One region of the Paenibacillus sp. GM1FR genome, then DNA from elsewhere that is predicted to be linked to it. Evidence: riboswitches for the same ligand, from Rfam matches in the RefSeq annotation. Region 1 holds a riboswitch; each other region holds the start of a gene.
The links. A riboswitch is a leader RNA that binds a small molecule or an ion and turns the genes downstream of it on or off. The one in region 1 is predicted to bind cyclic di-AMP.
Positions count from the first base shown of each region.

Region 2: linked by a shared signal. The riboswitch ahead of PAEAM_RS24705 (C40 family peptidase) and the one ahead of PAEAM_RS30635 (HAD family hydrolase) in region 1 are both predicted to bind cyclic di-AMP.
Region 3: linked by a shared signal. The riboswitch ahead of PAEAM_RS18825 (C40 family peptidase) and the one ahead of PAEAM_RS30635 (HAD family hydrolase) in region 1 are both predicted to bind cyclic di-AMP.
Region 4: linked by a shared signal. The riboswitch ahead of PAEAM_RS10165 (3D domain-containing protein) and the one ahead of PAEAM_RS30635 (HAD family hydrolase) in region 1 are both predicted to bind cyclic di-AMP.

Region 1 is NZ_MKZL01000067.1:32,476-35,583, forward strand. It holds gene PAEAM_RS30630 (HAD family hydrolase) at 1-536, opposite strand, end outside; gene PAEAM_RS30635 (HAD family hydrolase) at 871-1,269, opposite strand; cyclic di-AMP (ydaO/yuaA leader) riboswitch at 1,385-1,560, opposite strand; gene PAEAM_RS30640 (glutathione peroxidase) at 1,932-2,411, shown strand; tRNA gene PAEAM_RS30645 (tRNA-Leu) at 2,558-2,640, opposite strand; gene PAEAM_RS30650 (urease accessory protein UreF) at 3,084-3,108, shown strand, end outside.
Region 2 is NZ_MKZL01000054.1:93,004-96,111, forward strand. It holds gene PAEAM_RS24695 (hypothetical protein) at 1-202, shown strand, start outside; gene PAEAM_RS24700 (carboxymuconolactone decarboxylase family protein) at 344-673, shown strand; gene PAEAM_RS24705 (C40 family peptidase) at 747-1,211, opposite strand; cyclic di-AMP (ydaO/yuaA leader) riboswitch at 1,217-1,348, opposite strand; gene pelA (pectate lyase) at 1,767-2,729, shown strand; tRNA gene PAEAM_RS24715 (tRNA-Leu) at 2,906-2,989, shown strand.
Region 3 is NZ_MKZL01000025.1:18,204-21,311, reverse strand. It holds gene PAEAM_RS18835 (M1 family metallopeptidase) at 1-581, shown strand, start outside; gene PAEAM_RS18830 (hypothetical protein) at 592-1,443, shown strand; cyclic di-AMP (ydaO/yuaA leader) riboswitch at 1,689-1,826, shown strand; gene PAEAM_RS18825 (C40 family peptidase) at 1,830-2,300, shown strand; gene PAEAM_RS18820 (GNAT family N-acetyltransferase) at 2,655-3,108, shown strand, end outside.
Region 4 is NZ_MKZL01000011.1:989,292-992,399, forward strand. It holds gene PAEAM_RS10155 (ABC transporter substrate-binding protein/permease) at 1-268, shown strand, start outside; gene PAEAM_RS10160 (amino acid ABC transporter ATP-binding protein) at 255-977, shown strand; cyclic di-AMP (ydaO/yuaA leader) riboswitch at 1,196-1,390, shown strand; gene PAEAM_RS10165 (3D domain-containing protein) at 1,393-2,067, shown strand; gene PAEAM_RS10170 (polysaccharide deacetylase family protein) at 2,175-2,966, opposite strand.

The sequences.
Region 1 (3,108 bases):
ATAATGTCGTTATCGATCCGATCGCCGATCATGACGGCTTCCTCCGGTTCACAACCGGCCTGCTTCAAGGCCACAGCGTATAACTCAGGGTCTGGCTTGGACACTCCTTCTTCAGCCGAACATGCCAGAACATCAACATACTTCCGCAAGCCGTAACTCTCCAGTCTCTCTTCCGTTCCAGGACTCTGATTGGCAATAATGCCAATGCGATAATGCCGTGACAACTGCTGAAGAACGGAATCTGCTGAAGGAAAAGGACGTTCAAGATCTTTTTGAAACTTCAGCTTGTCCTGAATCTGTTTTTGATGTCCCTCGTCTTTAACAAATGTGCGAATTGCCACTCTCATAGGCCATTGCTCATATTTTCGGTAACAGTTCGCGAACAGTTCGCGTACCGTCTCAATCTTCACCGGATACCCCAAAACACAAGCTTCACGGACGAACTGTCCAATAATATCATCAACCGGCTCCCATTCATCCACCAGTGTATCTCCAACATCAAAAAACAACCATTTCAATCCACCTACATCCGGCACGCCAATTCCTCCTTGTAAGCCACAGGTGATTCCTGATCCTAATCGAGTTCAAAAAGTCTGGTTTTCAGTACCAAGAAGATGGAATGAAGCTAGAAATGGAGTAGCGGAGCGTAGGGAAAACTACGTGAGCCACGGACATTTCGGCTGAATTTCATATTCGATGCTGATGATGCCGTTAGGCATCCTTCGTAATCAAAAGCGGACTTTTTGAACAACCTATAGAAACCATAAAAAAGAAGACTCACCATCCTGCATGAGTCTCCTCAAACTTCCGTTTATCGATACATTCAATTATAACAGGCACCTTACACCTGAGCAATCACAAGCTATGGCATTAACCATTGAGGAGAAAGCCAACTTCCCCATTGAGCGAATATACAATCCGGTCTGCGCCCATGCCCCGATAGATGCCCTTAGGATGACTCTGCTCCGTAATGACGCACAGGGATTTCGATGTCCATGAACGGCAGATCTGTAAATAACGACAGGTCAGATTCAGGCTGTTCTCGAAAATAAACACGTTGCCTACGCTGCCCTGCGGCAAAAACCATTTTTGAGCTGCAGCCGTATTCATGCGAATGACATGTTCTACTCCGATTCTACGGAGTCTTCGCTCTTCCCCTGCACTGTTGGTTAGAACGGCAAACGGCATTTTTTTGTACATCAGCAATTTGATAAATTTGCGTCCTGCTTCATTTGGAGCAGTCACTAAGATCATCTCAGTATCCATCATTCGTTCCTCCCTTGGCGTGAAAAGACAACAAAAAAGAAGCGTGGGGGACCAAGGCCTCCCGAACGCTTCTTAAATAACCCATGGCGAAAACACCATGAACCAGCGTACGGCTTGTTGCCTCTCCCTTTAACGCTTACGAGGTTAGCTGACGGATTCGGGCGCGAGAGTCGCCCTATTTCCGGCTGTCACCGGAAAATTCACCCCATGAATGCCCACTGTCCTGGACAGCGCATTCCGTTGGTTCCCCCGTTTCCCATTCATTAATGAATGGAAACTCAGCGATTAAAACATCGTTCGTATATCTTAAGGTAAGATCGAGCGATATTATCGTTTGTTTCGTTTTTCAAGTACAATTTAGTTTAAATTGAAATTACGTTATGAATCATACACCCCCGCCATGACGGTGTAAAGTCCTTACAGATCACCGAATCGGCAGATTTTTGCCAATACTCGTTCATAATAACGCTTACAATAAGGTTATACTCTATCCATCTCTTCAAGGCTATCTAATTCTCACTCTAACGAAAATCCCTTCGTAATTCATTCACGTATTCAGCACAACTTGCCTGTTTTGATTCTTTTAACACCATATTAGTTTTGCAATATTTAATTGCAACCAATATAATAGAAGATATAAGAGTAAATAAATGGAGGCGATTTAGATGACAGTCTACGATTACAAAGTGAATACCCTTCGCGGTCAAGAAGTTGAAATGTCCGACTACCGTGACAAAGTGCTCCTGATTGTGAATACGGCAAGCTCATGCGGCCTTACCCCTCAATTCAAAGGTCTGCAAGAATTGCAAGACAAATTTCAAGATGCTCCATTTGAAGTGCTTGGTTTCCCAAGCAACCAGTTTGCACAGGAAAAAGGATCTTCCGACGATATTGCCGAGTTCTGTCAGATGAATTATGGCGTGAGCTTCCCCATGTTTGAGAAAATTGATGTGAACGGCTCAAGCGCTCACCCTCTTTTCCAACACCTTAGCACAGAGGCTCCTGGCCTGCTCGGCTCCAAAGCAATCAAATGGAATTTCACCAAATTCCTCGTGGATCAGAACGGACAGGTCATTAAACGTTATGCTCCCAAAACAACACCGGACAAGATTGAAGAAGATATCAAGAATTTGCTGCAAAAATAATACACAGGCTACCCGTAGCCGGAAGGTAGAGCAACATTCCTCCGGTAATGGATGGCCTTTTTTCAACCCAGATGTCATACTGTTCGAAAAAGACAAAAAAAGAAGCTTCCCATTAATGGAAAGCTTCTTTTTAATCGTTCATATGATGCGGTCGAGAGGACTCGAACCTCCACGGGCATACGCCCACTACCCCCTCAAGATAGCGTGTCTGCCATTCCACCACGACCGCATGTCGTAAATAATCGGCAACAGAATTGATTATACCGGGTTCAGAACTAAAAGTAAAGTATTTTTTAATACTTCTTTTTCAGCTAGGCATTTTCATCAAAAATCGCATAATCTCGTCATCTTTACCCATGAACTGCATATGATTAGATTTGATCCCCTCTTTTTCGGTAAGAGCCGATCTTGTTGATTCATTTATATATAGTCCTGCCTTATATATAGTCCTCCCTGCACTTCTCCACATAAATAACACAATAAGTTATATAAAATAACACAATATTAAATTCCAGATTTAATCCATTAAATTTCACGGATACTATTGACAAAAATCGGACATTTATGGGATGATAACTATCATATAATTCGGATTTTTAAACATAAAGCAAACAAAAAGGAATATTAATGTCACTTAAAGTGACATTTAACGAACACAGGAGGCGAATGATTGTGAACCGTGGGAATAAGCTGCTCG
Region 2 (3,108 bases), on a different contig from region 1:
ATTGGACGCCCTGCGTCTGTCAGGTGAGAAAGTTAGAGTCGTACGGGACGAGCTGGAATCGAACGACGTGAAGGGCATTGTGGTTGCCTGGGATGGCGAGCAGGTACTTATCCGTCGTCAGAATCGACGTGTCGTTAAGCTGGACCGAGGTTACAGCTATCAGCTGTTCAGCGAGCCGCGCCAGAGTCCACTTAGTGAGTAACAGCTGATAATTATGGCAGGGCCATGAGCTTTAAATGTTTGGAATTACCATGATTTCTTGGCATAATTGGCTCACTCGGGAGAGAAGATAGGTACAGTGAGGAAGATCTGTAACTATAGCCGAGAGGGTGTGCTACAAGCCATGACATTGATGAATGATAAAGTTCATGCCTACAAGGATCAGATTGGAGCATTAAGCGATGTGCTGCCAGGTGTGGTGAAGTCGTATCATGAGTTTACCGGAGAATGTTTCCAACCTGGTGTGATTGATGCGAAGACAAAACAGCTAATTGCGCTTGGCATTGGATTATTCGCCAACAATGAGGTATGTACCTTCTACCATGTAGAAGAAGCCCGTGCTAAGGGCGCAACAGATCAGGAGATTATGGAGACCGTAGCCGTGGCTGGAGCTGTTGGTGGAGGACATGCCCTGTCTCAGGGTGCGATGCGAGTGCAGAAGGCTCTGCATTAGTAAGCAATGCAACATACATTTTTAAGTGCAAAAAAGGCATCCGGTTAATAACCGATGCCTTTTTGTATGTGAATCACATTTTACCTAACATTTTATCATACATAAACTGTCCAGTTACCCGACGTGCTGTTACATAACGATCATTGAAGTATGGATTCGATAACTTCGTGATGCTTACACCTTTACTGCTGGAGGCATGAGCGAATTGTCCGCCGCCGATATATACACCTGTATGTGAAATGCCTTTGCCTGTTGTATTAAAGAACACCAGATCACCTGTCCGAACATTGCTCTTGGATACGGGAGTACCTGCTTTGGCTTGCTGCTGCGAAGTACGTGGTAATTCAATGCTGTATTTGTTGAAAAGATATCTCATAAAACCAGAACAGTCGAAGCCGGCTACAGTTGTGCCACCCCATTTGTAAGGAATACCTGTCATGTTGTTCACTACGGAGTTGATACTGCTTGCCTCTGTGCTTGTTGCCCCGGATGTAAATAATACAGCTGCTCCAAAAATGGAGATAATCAGTTTTTTCAAAATCAATGTTCTCCCTTCGATGCCTACGGAGTTAGCTAAGGGTTCGGTAGAAGGTTCCCTATATTTCCTATGTATAAGAATAATTCACCCAAATTGGTTCCCCCGTTTTCAAACATGAAACTCGGCAATGAATAATTAAGTTTTTGTAACTATTTGAAACTATATTGCATAAATGCGTAATTGTCAAACCCATTTAAAACCCTTCGTAATACCTCAATGTTAGCGGAATTAAGGTTTTTATATGAAAGAAGGGATCAAGTTTGGGTATCATTCATGACAAAAACGTCATTATTGATTCGTTTAAGACGTATTTGGATAAATAGATAGGTTTGTCATGAGTTAAAAGAACTATTCCGTTATGTAGAATTAGAGAGATTATATTCATTAAGTTGCATATATTGACAAAAATCGATTTTTTGCATATTATCTGATTATCCAATCCACATATTGGATTAAAATTGATTTTATTATGCGATAAATACAAATAAAGGGGGTTCGAAGCCTATATCATAGGTAAAGTAGAAGTGGAAGATTTATAAAAACGAACATAGGAGAGTGTTACATTTGAAAGCGAAGAAAATAATTACTTTTGTCCTGGCATGTATGATGGTGTTCTCAGCAGTTGGAATGGCAATTCTCCCTGTAGGGACGGTATCTGCTGCGGATGCATCGGGTACTACAGCGAGTATTTCTGATATTTTGAAGAACCAGCTACCGGATGGAGGTTGGAGAAAAGATTATAAACAGACAAGTGGAGAGTGGGCAAAGTCCACGATAGACAACAAGGCTACATACTCAGAAATTAGAAGATTGGCGAAGGAATTTAAAAAGACAAATGATCCGCGTTACTCCACAGCTGCAATCAAAGGAATTAACTTTTTGATCAACATGCAGTATTCAAACGGCGGGTGGCCACAAGTTTACCAAAGCTCCGGATACCACAAGCACATCACTTACAATGATGATGCCATGATTAATGTAATGATCATGCTGGATGAAGTAGCAGCACGCAAAGGTGATTTCTCATTTATCGACAGCACACTTGCTAACCGCAGTAAAAATTCAGTTGCCAAAGGTGTGGAGGCGATTCTGAATACACAGGTCGTTTCAGGTGGTAAGCTGACAGCATGGGGACAACAACATGATTCCAGCTCTCTTAAACCAGCGAGCGCAAGAATCTACGAAGTGCCATCACTGACAGCTGGAGAGAGTGTAACGATTGTTAAATTTCTGAAAACCAGACCTGCTAACGCTAAAATTACCGCATCCATTAAAGGAGCGGAGGCTTGGTTTAACAAAGTGAAAATTACGGGTTACAAGTATGAAAGAGCTAATGGAGATAGTAAAATTATCGCTGATTCCAAAGCTGCACCAATTTGGGCACGCTTCTATGAGATCGGAACGGATAAACCAATCTTTATTGGTCGTGACGGGGTAGTTAAATACAAATTAAGTGATATTGATAAAGAAAGAAGAGGCGGTTATGCATGGTATGGCAACTGGCCTTCCAAGCTGTAATTTGTAGTATGCTTCCGTTTTAATGAACCAAACTATTAGCAGCAGTTAAAGGTAAAGCCCGAATCGACATGGACGTCTGATTCGGGCTTTATTGTTATTATTTTCAGTGTTGACATGATAGATTACGCATGATATATTATTTCTTGTCGCCGATATTGATGACGGAGATACAATATGCGGTCGTGGCGGAATTGGCAGACGCGCACGGTTCAGGTCCGTGTGGGCTAACCCCCGTGGAGGTTCGAGTCCTCTCGACCGCATCTAATAAAAAGACTCCTTAAGCTAACGCTTAAGGAGTCTTTTTTTGCATTTTTTGATATAACACTAACTTTAGTGATGAGTATTCAAGAGGTTAGTGCTTAGCTGCACGTACAGCAAA
Region 3 (3,108 bases), on a different contig from region 1:
AGTATGCAGCCAATGTCTACACACGCGGCAAGCTAGTATTGCTCGGCATTGAACATCAAGTTGGTGCCAAGAAGATGGAGCGTATTCTCTCTACCTATGTGAAGAAGTACCGTTTCAAACATCCCACATCCGCTGATTTTCAAAAAATTGTGGAGCAAGTGACCCGCACTTCCTGGTCTGATTATTTTGATCAATACGTCTATGGTAATGGGATGGCTGACTTTGCTGTAGAGAAGATTCGTATTACGCCCGTACAGAAAGACGGTCAAACATTGTACGAGTCATCCGTGACGATCGCAAAAAAAGGGAGTGATTACAGCGCCGTTCCTGTTCGCATTGCTTTTGAAGACGGGCATATCCTCACCAAGCAATGGAATGGCAAAGAAGATCGCATCACGTATAAATTAACTCACACATCCCCCGTATCCTGGGCCATGACCGATCCCCTGTACTCGATCGTGCTGGAGAACCGCCATATGAACAATTTCCTGAAATCCGGACTGGATGAGCGGGCGAAGTCCCGCTGGAGCATGAGTGTAACCAAACTAATAGAAGCCATATTCGGAGGTCTGTCATGGTGAGGTGGAAACGGTGAAAGCGAAAATACGTGAAGGCTGGTTTCTCGTCCGTCAGCATATGTTCATTGCCGCACTCTTATTTCTTTATCAACTCATTTGGGGATATTTCTTCTATCGAATGGTACAATCGGCCGTCATCCCACTGCTCCTTCGCTATCCAGATGCTGATGCCGGTGAGCTGAGTACACTTTTGTTCAAAATGGAAAGTCAACTTAACCTGTCTACCCATCCGGAGGTTCATCGTTATCTATGGATTCTCGGGGGCATGTTGCTGGTTCGCATGTTGATCAGCCCCCTCATTCAGGCAGGACTGCTCTACTCACTTCAGCACTTTAATTCTACAGAAGAGCGTATCCCCTTTGTCCGCGGAATCAAAAATCTGTGGAAACCGATGCTGCTGCTCCACACCATACGTACATTATTGATACTTCTGCCCGCCTACTGGCTCATACCGAAGCTCTACTCGATTCTCATGGACGGATTTCATTCCCTTCAATTACTTTTGCCTGGTATACCTTATGTTGCTGCCTGGATTGTATATGGTTGGATCATCCACCATGTCATACTCTACATGCAGTTCGGTGTTTCGGCACCAGAAGGAGAAGGGGGGGCTCACGGTACCCTCAAAGCCCTCTGGATTGCACTGCGTCATCTCATCGCCGTAATCGGCATTGCACTCCTGCTGGGCGGAGTACACCTGCTCGTCTTTGGGGCATTCACTACAGCCTCATGGTTATTAACGGGACTTACCGGACTTATACTACAACAGACGTATCCACTTGCCAGATGTCTATTAAGTCTGTGGAAAATATGCAGCCATTTCCGATTATGGCAGTCCAAAATATCCAAAGGTGAGAGCAGATAGTTTAAAAATTGTTACCATCACATGTTAAACTCATGGCCTAATATGTACTTATAAATAGGCAAACCTCAACCTTTCCCCGTCAAAGGTCGAGGTTTTTTTTGCTAAATTTGTTGCTAAACGTTGCCAAAGCCGTACTCCTCTGTTACAATAATCGCAGTGAGTTTTTAGTAACAACTTTGTAATCTTTACATTCATATTTGTAACTACTTAAAATTAAATCGTCATTTCTTGATTTCGCAGGTGCATAACTAGCATAGCCAAATTCCTGGCACCTGGGAAGCGGGGGAACCAGTTATGGGTGAATTGATCTTGCTACAGAGGGATCATAGGGGACCTTCAACCGAATCCTTAAGCTAACCTCGCAGGCATTGGAAGGGGAATATCTCTTGTTCAAGAAGAAATTAACCGCAGCTGTACTTAGCATCACATTCGCTTTATCGCTTGGTGCAGGTAGCGCATTCGCAGATTCAAAGATGGACACAGTAATTGATTCAGCAATGGGAACTACATACAAAAGTGGGGGAACAACGCTTAACGGCTTTGACTGCTCCGGATTTACCCGGTATGTATTCGACAAGTTGGGTATTGATTTGGCACGCCAATCCAGTTCCCAATTCGACATGGGCGATTCCGTATCCCGCATGGAAATGAGAGCTGGCGATCTGGTGTTCTTTAATACAACAGGTAAAGGCGTATCTCATGTAGGTATCTTTGTAGGGGATGGAAAGTTCGCACACTCCTCTTCTTCCAAAGGCGTTACGATCAGTGCATTGAGTGAAAACTATTGGGCCAATCGTTATGTTGGCGCAAAACGGATTATGAGCACGGACGCATATGAATCACTGGCCCTTGAATAGGGACAAGCTGAGCAACATGATGCTGTAACCATTAACCATACTGGAACGAAGCAAGAAGCATAACAGAACCGCCCGGTACATTCTCCGCAGGAATGTATCCGGCGGTTTTTTTGTGCTTCAATCCTTATTCATGTTGCAAGTTATACTCGGGGCATATCCTGCGACATCAACAGGTTCATTTTGCGTTCGTTCGTCCGTGCCCTTATGATGTTTTTACCCATCCCGTTATAATATAAACGAAATTACCGGAACTTTTGTTTCATTTTTTTTCTTGGAAGGAAGACTTGCTAAATGAACATCTCTTTTGTAGAGTGGACAAAGAGTTCTGTTTCAAGGAAAGGAGCATGCAGGTGTATGAAGGAAACCCCTGTGACGTTTCACGTTGTACCCATGCGAGAAGAACATGCGGAGCTTATCTGCAGTTGGCAGTATGATCCGCCTTACAATATCTACAGCTGGCTCCCCTGGGAGCAGATGAAAGCTCTGGAAGTGGAATTCGGAGATGCACAGCTGCGGCAGGAGCAATATGCAATCGTCCTGGATCAGAACGATCGTATATGTGGGTTTGCTCAATACTTCCCACTTCAAGGGGTAACCCGGATTGGCCTTGGCATGCATCCAGAGCTGTGTGGTCAGGGTCAAGGGACAGCTTTTGTCTCTGCCATTGTACAGGAAGCTATTCGCCGAAATCCCACGAATGAGATTGATCTGGAAGTACTCACTTGGAATGCTCGTGCCATTCAAGTCTATCTGAAGAGTGGATTTATCACCCAGGATACATACGAACGACAGACCCCAAGCGGCTTGA
Region 4 (3,108 bases), on a different contig from region 1:
GATGCGTTATATCATATTGCCACAAGCCTTCAAAGCTGTATTACCAGCGATCGGTAATGAATTCATAACTATCATCAAAGAATCCTCCATTATCTCCGTTATCGGTATGGTGGATATTATGTATCAGGCAAGTGTAGTCAAGAACATTACGTACCAAGGCTTGAGTCCATTTTTGATTGCAGCAGCCATCTACTTTGTAATGACGTTCATTTTGTCCAAGCTGCTGGGACGACTGGAAAGGAAGTTGAGTGCAAGTGATAGACGTTAGACAATTACACAAATCTTATGGAAATAACGATGTGCTTAAGGGCATAAACGTGACGATTGGCAAAGGTGAGGTTGTCGTGGTTATCGGTCCTTCCGGTTCAGGTAAAAGTACGTTCTTGCGTTGTTTGAACCTGCTGGAACAGCCTACCTCAGGAGAGATTGATTTTGAAGGCGTGTCAATCACGGACCCCAAGCATAACATTAACGCAACTCGTGAGAAAATGGGCATGGTGTTCCAGCACTTCAACCTGTTCCCACACAAAACGGTAGAGCAAAACATTACGATTGCTCCGATTAAAGTAAAGAAACAATCCACTCAGGAAGCGGAGAAAATTGCCGCTGATCTGCTTAACACCGTAGGCTTGTACGATAAAAAAGATACATTCCCGAATCAGCTGTCTGGTGGACAGAAGCAGCGGATCGCCATTGCTAGAGCATTGGCCATGCAGCCGCATGTGATGCTGTTTGACGAGCCTACGTCGGCACTGGACCCTGAGATGGTCGGCGAAGTGCTGGATGTCATGAAACGTCTTGCAGAAGGCGGGATGACGATGGTCATCGTAACGCATGAGATGGGTTTTGCACGTGAAGTGGGAGACCGAATCCTGTTCATGGATGGCGGGGTTATTGTGGAAGAGGGAACACCTGATGAGGTGTTTGGAGCACCCAAAAATTCACGTACACGTGATTTTCTTGCGAAAGTACTCTAAACGATGTGATCAAATAGCGTTACTGACTTCGAGTCGGTAACGCTATTTTTTATGGATAATAATGACGTATGGATTCGGAAAAGTAACTATTCTGTTACCAAATGTAAAGGAATCGGGTCAACCAAATTTTCTGAATTAACCAGTATTCTTACAAATGCTTACATGCTAAAAACCATTTGGTAAGAATTACTACAAGTTCAGGTTACAAAATTGTGATATATTGAACTCTGCCGAAACTTCCGGACAGGGAGTGCGGGGGATGTAACGATGCAGATTGTGCAGGGGGAAGATCTACGGCACACTGCTTGGGGTGAATTGGGTACATAACGTTTCAAATGTAACGAATAACCTATAGGGTGGGCTCCTCATCCGAATCCGACAACTAACTTCGCAGGCACAATGAGGGAGGAAGACCATGATTAACAAGAAACGTATAGCCAAAACAGCAGTAGCATTAATGACAACAGCAATGCTCATTCAAGCCGTTCCGGCTCACGCCGATTCAGTTCATGTGGCCAAAGAAGGGGATACCTTCTACACCTTATCAAAACAATATGGAGTAGCACTCAACACGTTGGTTAAAGCAAACAACGACATTTCGGCTTACAACATTTATGGTGGTTTGAAAATTACGATTCCCGGTAAGGCAAACAATGTTGCAGCCGCTGCGGCAACGGAGAGCAAGACCCCAGCCAAAACGGTTACCACAGCAAGTTTGGACGTTAACGCAGATAACAAAGTGGTTCAAGCCTGGGGTAAGACATTCGATTACAGCAAAGCTGTGAACGTAAAAGCAACGGCATACTCTGCAGATCCGTCTGAAAATGGAGGCTGGGGTGCAGTCGATTATTTCGGGAATGACCTTGAACTGGGTACGATTGCGGTTGATCCAAGTGTGATTCCACTTGGAACTAAAGTACTGGTAACTGGTCACAGCCATCCAGGATTGCCAAAACAAGCTTTTGTAGCCACAGCACGTGATGTGGGCGGTGCAATCAAAGGTCACCGGATTGATATCTTCATCCCGGGTAGCAAACAGTCCGTAAGCACATTTGGATTTCAGGATATCGAGCTGTACATTCTGAAGTAGAGAGAAAATAACATTTAAAATGAATTCAAACAGGGTGTCTGCCAGTCGCTAATTCGCGATTGAACAGCACCCTTTTAATATTCTCATTATTTGTTATCACGGTCATCCTAATCTTTGGCCTTTGGCAATCCCAGCATTTCGTCCAAGGTGACCAGTTCATATCCCCGATTACGTAGTTCCTCAATAATTTCAGGCAAAGCCTTAATCGTGCCGTTCAGGTTTGACCCTACACCGCCTCCAGCATGTTGCAGAACGATGGAGCCAGGTTTCACGGCAGACAGGATGTTATCTTTCACCTGTTCCTTTGAAAGGCCTTTCCAGTCCAGGGAGTCTACGTTCCAGTTCACAATGCTATAGTGTTGTTTGGCAGCCCATCTCAGCTGTTCTTCATTAATGTCTCCATAAGGTGGCCGAATCATCTTGGGCGTATAACCCGCCAAACGTTGAATAATATCCCCGGTATGTAAAATTTGTTTGCGAAAGGCATTCATCGACAGCTTACTGAATTCAGGATGATTGTAGCTGTGATTACCAACCATATGCCCTTCCTTAACAATGCGTTTCACCAGATCCGGATGTTTCTCAGCACGACTACCCACGATGAAGAATGTAGCTCTGACATTGTACTTCTTCAATACATCCAGTACTTGTGGAGTAAACCGTGGATCAGGTACATCATCAAAAGTCAGTGCAACCTTCTTGGTTGAAGGACCATTGGTTTTGAACGTATCGGCATATTTTTGACGTAACTGTCCCAATGTCAGTTGTTCTTCTTCTGCAGAATCCGAACCTGATACTGATTCACTTGATGGGCTTGAAACATCCCGCGATGAAACTGGAGCATGATATCCTCCGAGAAAAATAACGATAACCATTAGCATAATGAGGCGTACGCGCATAATAACGGCCTCCTTTTCCAAAATGACGTTCTCCTTGGTATGCCCGGGGGCTCCATAAAATATGCGCAGTGTGAGAAGTTTCATTGTGGATTTAGCTCATGACAGCCATAATTCCTCCATATATAACATATAGAAAAGGATA